DNA from 3 places in the Ruegeria sp. BC3 genome. Region 2 is predicted to be linked to each of the others. Evidence: riboswitches for the same ligand, from Rfam matches in the RefSeq annotation. Region 2 holds a riboswitch; each other region holds the start of a gene.
The links. Region 2 has a riboswitch for cobalamin ahead of ACR0MV_RS07305 (DUF1636 family protein). Riboswitches for the same ligand answer to the same signal wherever they lie in the genome.
Positions count from the first base shown of each region.

Region 1: another riboswitch for cobalamin. It lies ahead of ACR0MV_RS19570 (DUF4198 domain-containing protein); the one in region 2 lies ahead of ACR0MV_RS07305 (DUF1636 family protein).
Region 3: another riboswitch for cobalamin. It lies ahead of ACR0MV_RS17385 (hypothetical protein); the one in region 2 lies ahead of ACR0MV_RS07305 (DUF1636 family protein).

Region 1 covers NZ_JBQFUP010000009.1:99,772-104,619, reverse strand. Annotated here, with positions in the region: gene cbiQ (cobalt ECF transporter T component CbiQ) at 1-413, opposite strand, end outside; gene ACR0MV_RS19580 (cobalt ABC transporter permease) at 413-970, opposite strand; gene cbiM (cobalt transporter CbiM) at 967-1,578, opposite strand; gene ACR0MV_RS19570 (DUF4198 domain-containing protein) at 1,582-2,367, opposite strand; cobalamin riboswitch at 2,497-2,703, opposite strand; gene ACR0MV_RS19565 (HlyD family secretion protein) at 3,258-4,367, opposite strand.
Region 2 covers NZ_JBQFUP010000002.1:421,750-426,597, forward strand. Annotated here, with positions in the region: gene ACR0MV_RS07300 (bifunctional enoyl-CoA hydratase/phosphate acetyltransferase) at 1-1,366, opposite strand, end outside; cobalamin riboswitch at 1,643-1,848, shown strand; gene ACR0MV_RS07305 (DUF1636 family protein) at 2,012-2,299, shown strand; gene ACR0MV_RS07310 (ABC transporter ATP-binding protein) at 2,296-3,072, shown strand; gene ACR0MV_RS07315 (ABC transporter substrate-binding protein) at 3,083-4,033, shown strand; gene ACR0MV_RS07320 (FecCD family ABC transporter permease) at 4,035-4,848, shown strand, end outside.
Region 3 covers NZ_JBQFUP010000007.1:47,773-52,620, forward strand. Annotated here, with positions in the region: gene ACR0MV_RS17365 (bifunctional 2',3'-cyclic-nucleotide 2'-phosphodiesterase/3'-nucleotidase) at 1-10, shown strand, start outside; RNA gene ffs (signal recognition particle sRNA small type) at 50-148, shown strand; gene rsgA (ribosome small subunit-dependent GTPase A) at 307-1,335, shown strand; gene ACR0MV_RS17380 (alpha/beta hydrolase family protein) at 1,332-2,201, opposite strand; cobalamin riboswitch at 2,346-2,564, shown strand; gene ACR0MV_RS17385 (hypothetical protein) at 2,649-3,056, shown strand; gene ACR0MV_RS17390 (protein-tyrosine phosphatase family protein) at 3,064-3,561, opposite strand; gene ACR0MV_RS17395 (DNA polymerase III subunit gamma/tau) at 3,708-4,848, shown strand, end outside.

The sequences.
Region 1 (4,848 bases), on a different contig from region 2:
GGTTCCATCGTGCCGACCAGAACCATCAGGGACAGGATCACCGCGTTGGCGGTGAGTGCGATCTCGATCGCTTTCCACAGGCCCTGCCAGCTGGCTGGAAAGCCCCAAACGGAAAACATCGGGTCTCCGGGCGTGGAAAACGGAAGCAGCAAAAGCATGAAAATGATGAACCCATCCATCATCGCCATACGTTTCAGCGTTTTCCTCCAGGGTAAGCGTGACATCGCCAGAAGAGAGAGCGACACCGCCAGCGCAGCGCAGAGCGCAGGAATGGACCAAAGCGAAACTGTCGCGATGCCAAAAATCACTGCCATCACGATCCGTACACGCGGATCAAGTGGGCTGATCAGGCCTTCACGCTGGACTCCTGCCTCGGACAGAGTCTTTTCGCGGGGTCCCAGCGCGTGCGCCATCAGGCGGCCAGCTTCCGGCGCGCGGCCAGGTAAAAGCCAAGACCGAACAGCCCAAAAATATATCCAATCCCGCCGAGGATGGTCTGAAGGTCGTTCTGCTCGCGATAAGCCGCGATCTCGCGGCGCAGGGGGCGCATCTCGTCGCGAACAACTTTGGCAATCATCTGTTGCTGTTCGGCGTTGAACGACACTGCGTTCGCAGAGGTGGTTGCAGCAGGCGTTTCAGCAACCTCAACCCCCATGATGTCCGCGACTTCTTCTGCGGGCATGGTGATTTCAGCGATGTGACCTGCACCGAGATCCGCAAAGAAAGTATGCGTCACTGCTGAGGTTGGTGTGTAGATGAAGAACCCGTCCGAATCCGTGATCACGCGGCCCAACTCGGTTCCACCAGGGCCTGTCACGACAACTTCGGTATCGCTGGCCATATCGCCATTCGAGAAACCAAGTTCGCCTTCAATCGAGTCACCCGAGGCAAAGACACCTGCGATGACCTTATGCGCCAGCGCCGGCAAGGGCGCGCAGCACAAAGCCAGAAAAAGAACCGCACGTATCATGTGGCAACTCCTTTGATGAACAGCTCGGGCTTGACCTTGCGGGCGAGCAAAACGGCAAAACCGGTCAATACTGCTTCGATTACCATGACGGGGATATGCGCGAAGAATACGAGCTTGGCGGCGGGCAGAAATTCTTCTCCGGATAAAGCCAGTGAGAAGGCGACCATTCCGGTCGTGGCGGCAATGGCAAAAGCTCCGCCGATGCCGCCCCAAATCGCACCATGCAGAGGTGTGCCGCGCGCGATCAGGTGGCCAAAAAGCATTCCGGCCACAACTGCAGGCAGCGCGATGTTGAGGGTGTTGATCCCCAACACCGTTAACCCGCCAAAGCCGAAGAAGACGGCTTGAAGCAAAAGCCCGACGAACAGCGCCGGGAAGGCGGCCCAGCCGAGCAGAAGCCCGGCCATGCCATTCAGGATCAAATGCACCGAAGACGGACCAATGGGGACGTGGATTAGTGAGGCCACGAAAAAAGCGGCCGACAGCACCCCCGCGGTCGGGATACGATCAAGGTCCAGCGACCTGAGCCCCACTGCAATCCCGCCCGCGGCTGCAATGGCACCGCCAATAACGACCGGGTTGGACAAGGCACCGTCGACGATGTGCATTTCTTATTCCATGTCCCAAGCGCGGATCCAGATGACCGCATCCTGGCTGAGTTCTTTGCCCTCATGCTCGGTTGCCGGGCCCGCGCCGAGTGCGGCAAAGCCCCAGTAACCGGCTTTTGGTACGCCGAACGAGAAGTAACCGTTATCGTCCGAAATTGCGACCACAGCACCGCCGGGCATCGGCGAAACGGACGGAGTCGACGAGGCTGAACTGTCCATGTCCGGTTCAGCTGCCATGTATTCGATCTCTATCTCGGCTCCTGCAACCGGCTGACCATCGGCCAAAACGCGACCGGTGAAGGTCGAACCTGCAATGACGTTGGTCGGTTTGTTCAGCGGAATGATCTCGGTCGGAAGGCCAACCGGGTTCATCCAATCGGTCGGCAGTTCGTTGCGGTTCAGGAACGCTTTGGTCAGTTGCTGGATATAGATGTCCTCGGATTCCTCATAGTAAGGCTGAGGAACGGTAACCAGCACGTAGTCGCCGGAACGCTTCACAGGAACCGAGCCCTTGAACGCCGCACCCTCGTTTTCGCCTCCGGTGAAGCGAACAGGCTCCAGCGTGTCCAGCAGATCGGTTTTTTCACCGTTGTGAATTACATAGAACTCTTGCGGCTTTTCCAGATCCATGACGTGGCCGTTTTCGAACGGGTGCCAGAAGATCAGCTTGACCGGCACATCGCCCGGTTTCTTGATCATGGTGTTGGTGGTGTACTCCAGAAGGAAATGCGCCTGCGCCATGGCAGGAATTGCCAGCGCAGCGGCAGCCGTGCAGAGCAGCTTTTTCATTAGGTCTTATCCTTGTCCCGTTGTGCCAACCCCGGCACATTGTTGTGTTTGACAACGGGGCAAACGGGACCTCGTACCCTTTTGCAGGTACCGGCCCGACGCACACCCCGGCATCGGTGACGCACCCCTTCCGGGGGCGCATGTCTGGCAGGTCTCCTGACTTGCGGGTCAAAGCATCGGACTGGCCTTCCCGGGAAAAGATCCCAGTGGCATATCAGCCTTGCTCGCCGCTCACAGTTGCGGGGGCAGTTGCGGCATTGGGTTGTCGTCTGACTAGACCCGCACCGCATTCCCTTTTATCCGGACGAACCCGGAACCAAACATACGAAAGCGCTTGCCAGACTCATCTAGCGTCAGTCAACTCAAAATTTGCGGGAGTGTTGTCGATTGCAATCTTTCATTGAGCCCATCCAACCTCCCCAAATTGGAGTTTTGTGGAGATGTCTTGCAATAAGGGACATTTCTCAACAGCTTCGGCGACCGCGAAGGGCATTATCCCAAGCACAGGAAACGTCCGATGGTATGTGATCCTCACCCACAGGATTGGTCCGCGCTGAGATTAGAAAGCAGCGGGAAAACAATGGGAAGATTGCCACCAAGTCATGACGCGTTGAATTGCTAGGCAGTCAAATCGAGTCGCGCGCTGATGCCCTTCACCAAGCCTTAAGAATGGCAAGTTTCATCTCAACCAGCGAGTGATTGTCAGCGTTTTGGCAAGATACGAACATCGCTGTGCCGGTGTTGTGTGACGCGATCTCTGGTTGAGCGATGGCCGTTCGGTAGAACGAATACAAAAGACTGCTTCACGGACAATTCAGTCGGTGAAGCGCAACGCGACTGTACGAATTGATTGGTCTTGAAATAGGTGCGCCTAAATTGTTTCGGACAAATCAAAGGTAATTCAGCTTCTTTGTGATCCAGAACAAAACTTCTGCCAACACCGAAATCGCGCCAGCTTCCTCGGTGATGACCAAGGCCGTACCTGACGCACCCAACTTAGTCACTTGTGCGCTTTGGTCATCCGGAACATCTGCCACAACGATATAATCCGTCGCGCCGACCAGCTCACGCAGTGAAGGGAGGCCACTTCTGGCATCCAACGCCCCTTCGCTAGTAGAGGGTGGTATGTCTACAATCGTGGTTTCGAACTCCTGCCCCGGTGCGCTACGCAGGGCCACACGTATTGCATCGCCAGCAGAAACGTTTTGCAGACTGCTCAAAGGAAGTGTCGCGACTAAAACTCTATCGTCTGGCACAACAAAATTTATTGCTCCCTGCAGAGTCGTCACTCGATTCCCTGGGCGCAGGGTCAGGCCTGTAACCATGCCATCTGCTGGTGCGCGCACGACAGTTTGCTCCAATGCCCAGCGCGCTTGAATCAACATATTCTCTACTTCGACAACGCCGACATCGACCCCTTCCACCTGGGCGGCGATACGCCGTTCAAGACCCGCTTTCCGCGCGTTTGCAGCGCGTAAGCCCGCTTCAAGCTGTTCTATGGTTGAAACGGCTTCCTGAAGCTGGAACTCAGTGGACGCTCCTCGTTCGGCGAGACGGATAATATCATCGCGCCGCGCCACCCCAAACTCCAGTTGTGCGGAAAGTGACGCGATGTCCGCCTCAGCTGCCTCAAGGTCGTTCCTTAGTTGATCTGCCTCTGATTGGGCGGCGGCAAGCGATGCTTCAAGTCGAGCGACTTCAGCGGCATATTCCGTATCATCTATCCTGAACAGAACATCCCCTTTTGACACTAGCTCATTTGCCTCCGCTTCGACTTCTATCACTGGTCCTGCGACGTTTGGCGCTATACTGATTACAGCGCCTTGAACCGAAACCGCCCCGCTTGGTGTCGTGTGGTTAAGCGCGCCAATAACCACCAGTGCGATTACGACACCACCGCCATAGATGAAGGTCTTTGAAACCGCGTTCCATGGCAGCAGGCGGAGTTTTGAGAACACCAGCCAGGCGAGGCCAAAATATAGTGCCAGAACAATCAGCAATTTCGATGCTCCATTGTGTTTCCCGGGCGGAGCAACGCATAGAGGCCGCCGTGTAAGGTTGTTGTCGCGCTCCTGATGACAGGGCACCTCTAAACTCATAGGCGCCTTCAAAAGGCCAACTTCGCGCCAATGATTGGACCTGAGAACGAAAGGTCTCTCACTACATTCGAGTTTCCGATATCCCAGTCAAGATGGCGATATTCAAAACTTAGAGCCCATTGTTGATCCGTTAGTCAAATGTCAGTCCCAACTGCCAAGCGAAATCACTGTCGCAACCACCGAAGTCACGTTCAGGAAATCATAGAAGCATGGCCTCATAGCAGGATTGAGGAGTTCATTGTTCCGACTGTCTCGTGATCCGAAAGGCGCAGAGAACCTGATCAGCCAACTGAGACTGGCCGGCTGGACCTCGTAGTGCTTCTTGCTGGCTAGAATGCTCACGACCAGGCGTTTAGGTACATCTAACCGTTTGTCACTCGGC
Region 2 (4,848 bases):
GTGCATGCAGGGCTGCAACCGCACATGAGGCCAGACGCGACGCATCATTATCCGCGCGTGAGGTCAGGATAATCGGTGCAGCCGCACCCACAACGACACCAGCGGCTTCGGCATGAGAGATATAAGTCAGTTGTTTGGCGACCATGTTGCCCGCCTCGATGTTCGGGACGACCAGGATATCCGCGACCCCTGCGACCTCGGATGTGATGCCTTTAGTCCGCGCAGCGTTCAGGTCGACGGCATTGTCCATGGCCAGAGGCCCATCGACGATCCCACCAGTGATCTGGCCGCGTTCGGCCATTTTTGACAACAGTGCTGCGTCCACAGATGAAGGCATATGCGGGTTGATCGTCTCGACCGCCGACAGAACGCCCACCTTGGGCATGTCGATACCGATTGAATGCGCCAGATGGATCGCGTTCTGAACGATATCGGCTTTGGTCTCAAGGTCCGGGGCAATGTTCACTGCGGCATCGGTGACCATGATCGGCCGCGACATACCCGGAACGTCCATGACAAACACATGCGACAAACGCCGTCCGGTCCTGAGCCCCTTTTCCCGGCGCAGGGCGGCGCGCAGCAGGACATCCGTGTGCAAATGCCCTTTCATCAGCATCCGGGCTTTGCCTTCAACCACCAGATCGACGGCAATATGAGCGGCAACATCGTGGCTTTGCGCGGCAACGATTTCCACCCCGGCCAGATCCGCGCCAAGTTCGACCGCAGCGGCGGTGATCTTGGCAGGATCGCCCACCAGTATTGGCGTAATGATGCTGTCGGCATGCGCCAGCAAAGCGCCGCCCAGTGAGTTCGGCTCTTCCGGGGCGACGACTGCGGTCGGCATCGGGTCCAATGGCCGCGCCTTTTCGAGAAGGGCATCAAAATGCTGGTGCCTTTGAACGATCAGTCCAGGCACCTCGACCGAGTCGAATGTCAAATGCTGCGCGGGCGGAGTGACTTGGACGGTTCCACTGAGGATCAGTGCATCATCCCCGATCCGGCGCACCTCGGCGGACAGGGTCAGGTCACCGTCTTCACGCTTTTCCACAACCGACACAAAGGCCGTCAGTTCCTCTCCCGCTAGAACCGGCGCATGAAAGCTCAGATCCGCGCGTCGCGTTTGCGTCCCCGCACCTGGAAGTATGTTTCCTATGACCGCGGCAACCAGACCAGCAGGCCAAAGGGCCGGTGCAACAGCCTCGGGGCGGCCATCACCGTCGCCGTCATACGCGGCCAGATGCAACGGGTTATGATCGCCCGAAGCCGACGCAAAGGCATACAGATCATCCACCGTGCACAGCCGCGTGACTTGCGCGGTGTCGCCAACTTTGATCTGTGAATAAGTTCGGTTTTCTTCAATCTTCATGGTGTCTGGCTTTGGTTCTGAATAATAAAGTCAGCGCTCGAGGCAAGGCGTCCGAGCTGCGATAAAACTCACCGCTTTCCTCGCCTCTGGCCCTTTCTGCGCTGCAGCGTAGTCAAGTTCTTATCGAATGACAATTCGTTAACCCCGATGCTACCGCGCCACGGAAAGCGCTTCATATGGCCTAGCAAAAGTCTGTGACACTGATTCTGCAGAACGCATCGAGCAAGCGTGTCGTGGCGCGCGCAGTTTTAATCTTGACCCAAATTCTGAACTCAGGCACTCATCATCCACGATGGTTCCCTCTGGTTCGCCAAGGGATGAAAAGGGAATACGGTGAGGTTGCCGTCTGGCACCAAGTCCGTGACTGCCCCCGCAACTGTAAGCGGTAAGCGACGCCAAATGTCCACTGGCCACGATGGCCGGGAAGGATGGCCAAGCGATGACCCGCAAGTCAGGAGACCTGCCATCAAATGTTCAACCAACTCGGGGCGGGGCGTCCTGGAAGGAGGCGATATGAAACGTCGTAGACGTTATAACATTGCATTTCGTTCGACTCGGATGTAAGCGGGGCGTGAAGTGTCAATAAAACCAGATCATTTTCTACTTATTTGTGAAACCTGCGAAGGTCATATTCGCGCGGATTCAATGTGTCAGACGCTTGCGCAGAAGCTGCCTGATGGCTTTGCAATTCGCAGAGTGAATTGCATGGCGGGGTGTGAACGCCCCACGACTGTCGGCTTTCAAGCTGAGGGTAAAGCGCAGTACTTATTCGGCGACATTCTGTCGGATCAGGACATGGACGCGTTGGTTGAATTTGCCAGCCAGTTCCGCGACAGCGAAGATGGTTGGACCAACGCGACCCAGCGTCCAAGCGCCTTGTTCGACAAAACTCTCGCGCGTCTGCCGCGGTTCGCGCAGGAGGACGGCCTATGACCTTCCTTGAGGCGCGCGCATTGGAGTACTACGCGCTCAACGGCGATGTCCTGTTGAAAGACATCAATTTCGATCTCGAAGAGGGTGCGATCCTGGCGATTGCCGGTCCGAATGGGGCGGGAAAAACGACGCTGCTTAATCTGCTGTGTGGCGTCGAGGAAATCGTGCTGGGCGACGTTCTTTTGAAAGGGCGCAGCTTGCGGCAGCTTTCGGCCGTGGATCGCGCGCGCATGATTGCCGTGGTTGGTCAGCAGGAAACGCCCGACGGACGTTTGTTCCTGCGGGACTATGTGGCGCTTGGTCAGATTCCGATCCGTGCGGATCGATCCGCCAATGAACATGCAGCAGAACTGGATCGCATTCTGCAACTGACCGGTCTGAGCACCTTGGCGGACAAGCGAATGGGTGTGCTGTCAGGCGGCGAACGCCAACGCGCACATATTGCGCGGGCACTGGCGCAGAACCCCTCGCTGCTGTTTCTGGATGAGCCGACCAACCACCTAGACCCGGACGCCAAAGGCCGGATGCTCTCGCTGGTGGCCGAGCTTGGCATCACGGTGGTCATGATCGTCCACGATCTGGTCATGATCCCGGAATTCGCCACGCATGTCGCCCTGATGAAATCCGCACAATTGACCGGATTTGGTCTGGTGCAAGACGTTCTGACCCCTGAACGGGTCCGTGAAACTTTTGGTGTCGATTATCTGTGCTTTCAACATGAAGGCCGCGTGATCCCGGCACTGGATATCCGAAGAACCAAACGCTCAAATTAAGGAACCGAGCATGAAAAATACATTTTGGTCCGCAGCCCTGATTGGCGGATTGGCCAGCGCTGCGACGGCGCACGAGGTCACTGTCGACAATTGCGGTGAGCCTCTGGTCTTTGAAACTCAGCCCGAGCGGCTGGTCGTGCACGACATGAACATGACCGACATGGCCTTTGCGCTGGGTCTGCAGGATAAGATCGTCGGCCTGACAGGCATTACCGGCTGGTACAAGACCAGCCCGGAATTCGACACGCTGCGCGGCGACATCCCCGAGCTTGCCCCCAAGTACCCGACCGTGGAAAACCTCGTCGCGGTCGAGCCTGATCTGTTCTTTGCCGGTTGGTACTATGGCATGAAGCCCGGCGGCGATGTGACGCCGGACACGCTTGAGCCGTTTGGCATCAAAACGATGATCCTGACCGAAAGCTGCGTTCATCTGGACAAAAACCGCCCCGAGGCCAGCATGGACCTGCTGTTCAACGACGTCCTGCGATTGGGCACGGTGATGCACGTCGAAGACAAGGCCAACGCGCTGGTCGATGGCTGGAAAGAAGAACTATCGGCGATCGAGGCAAAGACGGCTGATCTGTCGAAACCTCGAGTCTTCCTTTTGGATGGCCCTGCAGACGCACCGTTCACCGCTGGTAAATTTGCCATCCCTGACGCGATGATCGCAGCCGCGGGCGGCGAGAACGTAACCCATGACATGGACACCAGCTGGGGCCGCACCTCGTGGGAGGCCGTCGCCGCCTCAAACCCCGAATTCCTGGTTCTGCTGGACTATCAGACCGGTAACGGCGCTGCGGACACGTTCAAGTTCCTGCAAGAGCATCCGGTAATGTCCCAGACAGACGCGGTCAAAAACGAACGCTGGATCGGTCTGCGTTACGAGGAACTGACGCCCGGACCGGCAAACATCGAAGCAATCTCGAAAATGGCCGAGGCCATGCACCCGGGCCTGAACTGATATGGGCCGACTGGGCCTGACACTATTGCTGGGGGCGGCTGTTTTGGCCGCCCTCTTGCTGGTTTCAACCGTCTACGGGACCACCTCAATCCCTGCCGCAGATGCATTGGCCGGGGTCCTGCTTGGGACCGGGTTGGTCGACGGAGAGATGTCTCCGCTCCACCGCATCGTATTTGATCTGCGGCTGCCGCGTGCGTTGTTCGCCGCCGTGATTGGTGCCGGGTTGGGGATCGTCGGTGTGGTCTTGCAAACGACAACGCGCAACGATCTGGCGGACCCCTTCCTGTTCGGCCTGTCCTCTGGCGCGGCGGCAGGTGCTGTCTTTGTTATTACGGTCACCGGGGATGTGCTGGGCTTTTGGACCCTCCCCCTGGCCGCGTTTTGCGGCGGTCTTGTCGCCTCGGGAATTGTACTGGCGTTGGTGCACGGGCTACGCACCAGCGCGCCCGAGAAATTGATCCTGGCTGGGCTTGCGGTATCCTTTTTGTTTTCCGCCATCACCAACTATCTTATTTTCGCAGGCGACAGCCGAGCGGCGCATTCGGTGATCTTCTGGATGCTGGGCGGCCTGGGCCTTGCCCGGTGGGAGACCTTCCCCCTAGTCATCGCTGGTCTGGCGCTGATCCTGGCTTATGCTTTGTACCGCAGCCGCTGGCTGGATGCGCTACTGACCGGAGATCTCACGGCCAGCACCCTTGGTGTGCCGGTACAGGGCCTGCGGTTTCGAATGTTCTTCGTGGCGGCGCTTGCGACAGCGGTCTTTGTCTCAGTTGCCGGGGTCATTGGATTTGTTGGATTGATGGTCCCACATATCG
Region 3 (4,848 bases), on a different contig from region 2:
CTTACTGTGACGGGTTGTCATTCCCGCTGGTCTTGCCTATATCTCCCGTTGAGAGGTTGGCGCGGGCGAGCGCCTCGCCAACCTGGTCAGGTCCGGAAGGAAGCAGCCACAACGAGCCCCGCTTGGGTCGATGTCCAACCTCTCACTTAACGCGAACCTTTAGCCTCAGGAGGGCTTCTATGATTGTAGCAAATACCCTTCGGGCAGAGCGTTTCTGAACCCTATACTCGCACCTGCCTGAACACATTACCGACGGATGAGCGACTGCCATCCGGTAGGATTGCTGTACTGAACACAGGCAGAACAATGTCCCTTACACTTTCGGACCTTGGATGGTCCTCACACTTTGCCGCGCAGCACGTGGCCAACCCTACTTACATTCCCTTTCGCATCACTGCCGTTCATCGTGATCGCCTGACTGGCGTGAGCTCGGACGGTGAATCCACTCTGTTCACACCAAATCAGTCGACCGGCACATTTGCCGTCGGCGACTGGGTGTTGGTGGATGACCAAAACCGCGTGCAGCGCCTGTTGGATCGCCGCAGCCTTTTGCAACGGCGGGCCGCAGGCACCGGGGCCGAGGCCCAATTGATCGCGGCCAACGTGGATGTGCTGTTCATCGTCAGCTCGTGCAATGCTGATTTCAATCTGGCGCGCCTTGAGCGCTATCTGGCGCTGGCGCATCAGGCTGGGTGCTATCCGGTGGTTGTCCTGACCAAAGCCGACACCTGCGACAATCCCAAAGCCTTTGTCCAAGAAGCCGAGGCGCTGGCCCCGTTTCTGACCGTGCTTGCAATAAATGCTCTGGATGAGAGCGACGTTCATAGCCTGCTGTCCTGGTGCCCCACAGGGCAAACCGCAGCGCTGGTTGGATCTTCGGGCGTCGGCAAAACGACACTGGCTAATTCCATGACAGGTCTGCATCATGCCACTGCGGGCATTCGTGAGGATGATGCACGTGGTCGGCACACGACGACTGCGCGGGCGCTGCATCCGATGCGCAATGGCGGATGGCTGGTCGACACGCCCGGTATGCGTGCCTTGCGTCTGCTGGATGCGCAAGACGGCGTGGATGAGGTTTTTTCCGACATTCTGGATCTGGCAAATGATTGCCGCTTCTCGGATTGCCAGCACCAAAGCGAACCCGGCTGTGCCGTGCAGCATGCCATCGCCGAAGGAACGCTGGACCCAGAACGTTTGGCCCGTTGGCAAAAATTGCGCCGCGAGGATCAGAGAAACTCTGAGACGGTGGCGGAATCACGGGCACGCGACAAAGCATTCGGCAAAATGGTGCGGTCCGTGATGCAGGACAAGACGTCCCGCAAAAGGCTCTAGCCGTTGGTTGGCGCAATCAGCCGGGGCCAGACGGCCGCATTGCGACGCGCAAACGCGCCAATGTGGCCGATCTCGGACAGGCCGAACTCCTTCGGTGACAATTGGTGCCTGCGCGCCTTGGGGCCGTAGAGATCGGCCAATCGCCACACCGCGTTAGGAGGCACCACCTGATCATCGTCTGTTGTGAACAGGTCAACGGGTGTCTCCGACGCGGCCCATTGCGCTTCGGGCAGGCTGGTGCCGATCTCTGGCACATAGTTCAGCGGATCAGTACACCACTTCCGCCATTGCCAATACACTCGCGACGGTAGGTTCGACCCAAATCCCAGCGCCTTGCCCGGCAGGTATCCCAGCGCCTTGACCAGCAACGGCGGATGACCGTACCAGAACATCGTCGCCAACGCGCGGTACGGCCAAGGGTGGTCCGACAATGTGACCAAGCCTGAACAGACACAGATCATTCGATCGATCTGGTCGATATCCGGTTGGACAGGTCCAAGCATTCCACCGACCGAGTGTCCAATGCTCCAGTGTTGCGCAGACGGAAACCTGCGTCGCATCTCTGCTCGGGCGGCTGGCATGTCTATCAACGCCCAGTCCGCCATGGTGGCCTGCGATTCGCGCATAGGGCCAGTCAAGGAATGCCCAAAGTCGCGATAATCATAGGTCAGACAGGCCACGCCTTGCTCGGCCACCAGCCAATGCGCGAAGTGCTTGTAATAGTCACGCGGTACGCCCGTGGCACCGTGGATCACAACGGCAACGTCTGGTGCCGATGCGGGTGTGTACAACCGTGCGGACAGGCTGGCCGTACCGGCAGCCAGCATAAAATCTTCGGTCACTACCGCTGTAGTATTGTCCAACATAGCGCCCTCGCAAGCATCTGAACCGTACGGTTCACTTTCTGCAATCGGCGCTTTTCCCGGCTCAAAGTCAACAGATTTCCAAAGTGACCAAGCGTCCGTTTGGACCTGGCGAAACAGGCAGCTTGACTCAAACCGGCTACACCCGCTAGCGATGGTGTGATGGTTCTCGCCTCGTAACCTGGGCGGGATGAAAAGGGAACACGGTGCGGTCCTGCCCGGCGATGCCGGAATGGATCAAGGCCGAGACTGCCCCCGCAACTGTAAGCGGTGAGCAATGCTGAATAACCACTGGCCGAAAGGTTGGGAAGGTCAGCAAAGCGATGACCCGCAAGTCAGGAGACCTGCCATCAAAGACAAAACCGAAACTCGGGCGGGGTGTCCGGGCAGGTCTTCAGTGAACTGAGACACCTGTTCCACGTCCCCCGTCCATCGCGCGGAGGGCGCATCATGATCTGGAAGACACAAACGCATGAGTTCACGGCGACTCTGTGCCAGAAAACCGGGAAACCCTGCCCGGCGCTGGCCCAATTGGCGCGCGCCATTACGCAGGCAATGGACGCGGCGCAGCCCGTGACAACCAGCGAATTCGAAATGGACGGCTCAAGCGAGTTGAGCCATTGCGGTGAAGGCTGCACGGCACGGTTTCGCGCCAGCCCGGCCCGGATCAGGGTCTATTGCGGGACAAATGCCGAAGACTCAGCCGAAACGCTAGAGGACTATGCCGATATGATGTTCGGCGCGGATTTTGCGATGTTGCCCGCCGGTGCGTTGACCACTGCGCCATGCGCCATGCTTGAGGCGCTGGCTTTGGCACCTCGTCCCTCGCAAGAAACCGTACAGCACATTCCGGCCTGATCGGCTCTCACGACCTATGCTGGGTCAGCGTCGTGGCCCAGTCCATTTGCGGATCGGTTTCAACAGCGCAAGGCCTAACCGCGCGAAGGCGCGCTAGGGCTTGCGCAGGCTCCTCTCCGCTTTCGATCATCAAGCGCAGCAAAACCATGCCAGATCGACCGCATCCGCCCCGACAATGGACCAAAACACGCCCGCCATCTGCCAATATGCGCCGCGCCAATGCGCTGGTCTCGGGCCACTGCGCCTGAATTGGCGGCGATGGAGCGCCGAAGTCTTTGATCGGCAGGTGCTTCCACACGGCAGATGCGTTTTGAACATCGCCCCCAAAGCTAGCTGCTCCGGCTTGGTTCAGTTCGGCGTCGGTGGTCATTGAAATCACCAGGTCAGGGTTCCAGTCCCGGATCACATTCAGATCGCGGTCATAGGCACCACCCGCCCCGGGCAAAGGCGACAACGCCAGTTGGCCTGGACCAACGCCTAGGGCATGGATTGCGAATTTTTCCAAAGCGATGCTCCTTTGTGAATCAGAGGATTCGTCGTTCTTTTCTTCCCCTCAATACAAACCAAACCGAAATTCCTCCAACCCTGCTGTGGACGCGGGCGACGCGGGTCTCTACGCTGCATCCCTGTTACGAATCCGACAGAGCAGACATGACCGAAACGCCCAGCCCCGCTTATCAGGTTCTTGCCCGCAAGTACCGCCCCGAGACCTTTGCAGATCTGGTTGGACAGGACGCAATGGTGCGCACGCTGAAAAACGCGTTCGAAGCGGATCGGATCGCGCAGGCCTTTATCATGACCGGCATTCGGGGGACCGGTAAGACGACCACGGCCCGGATTATCGCCAAGGGCATGAATTGTATCGGTCCCGACGGCACAGGCGGTCCCACGACCGAACCATGCGGCCAGTGTGAACACTGCGTTGCCATCATGGAAGGCCGCCATGTCGACGTGATGGAGATGGACGCCGCCAGCCGCACCGGCGTGAATGACATTCGAGAAATCATCGACAGCGTCCGTTATCGCGCGGCTTCTGCCCGCTACAAGATTTACATCATCGATGAAGTTCACATGCTCTCGACCAGTGCATTCAACGCGCTGCTCAAGACGCTTGAAGAACCGCCCGAGCATGTGAAATTCATCTTTGCGACCACCGAGATCCGCAAAGTTCCGGTGACCGTCCTGTCGCGTTGCCAGCGCTTCGACCTGCGCCGGATCGAGCCCGAAGACATGATCGGCCTGTTGAACAAGATCGCAGCAGCCGAGGGGGCACAGATTGCCGACGATGCGCTGGCACTGATCACCCGCGCCGCCGAAGGATCAGCGCGGGATGCGACCTCGCTGCTGGATCAGGCGATTTCTCACGGCGCTGGGGAAACCAATGCCGATCAGGTGCGCGCGATGCTGGGTCTTGCCGACCGGGGCCGCGTTCTGGACCTGATGGATATGATCCTGCGCGGAGACGCGGCAGGTGCCTTGACGGAGTTAAGCGGCCAATACGCCGAAGGGGCGGATCCGTTGGCCGTGCTTCGCGATCTCGCGGAAATCACCCACTGGGTTTCTGTGGTAAAGATCACGCCGGACGCCGCCGAAGACCCCACCGTCTCCCCTGATGAGCGCGCGCGCGGCCAGCAAATGGCCGAGGCGATACCGATGCGCGTTCTGACCCGGATGTGGCAAATGCTGCTGAAAGCGCTGGAGGAGGTCTCCGCCGCGCCCAACGCGATGATGGCGGCCGAAATGGCGGTGATCCGCCTGACCCACGTGGCAGACCTGCCCAGCCCGGAAGAGT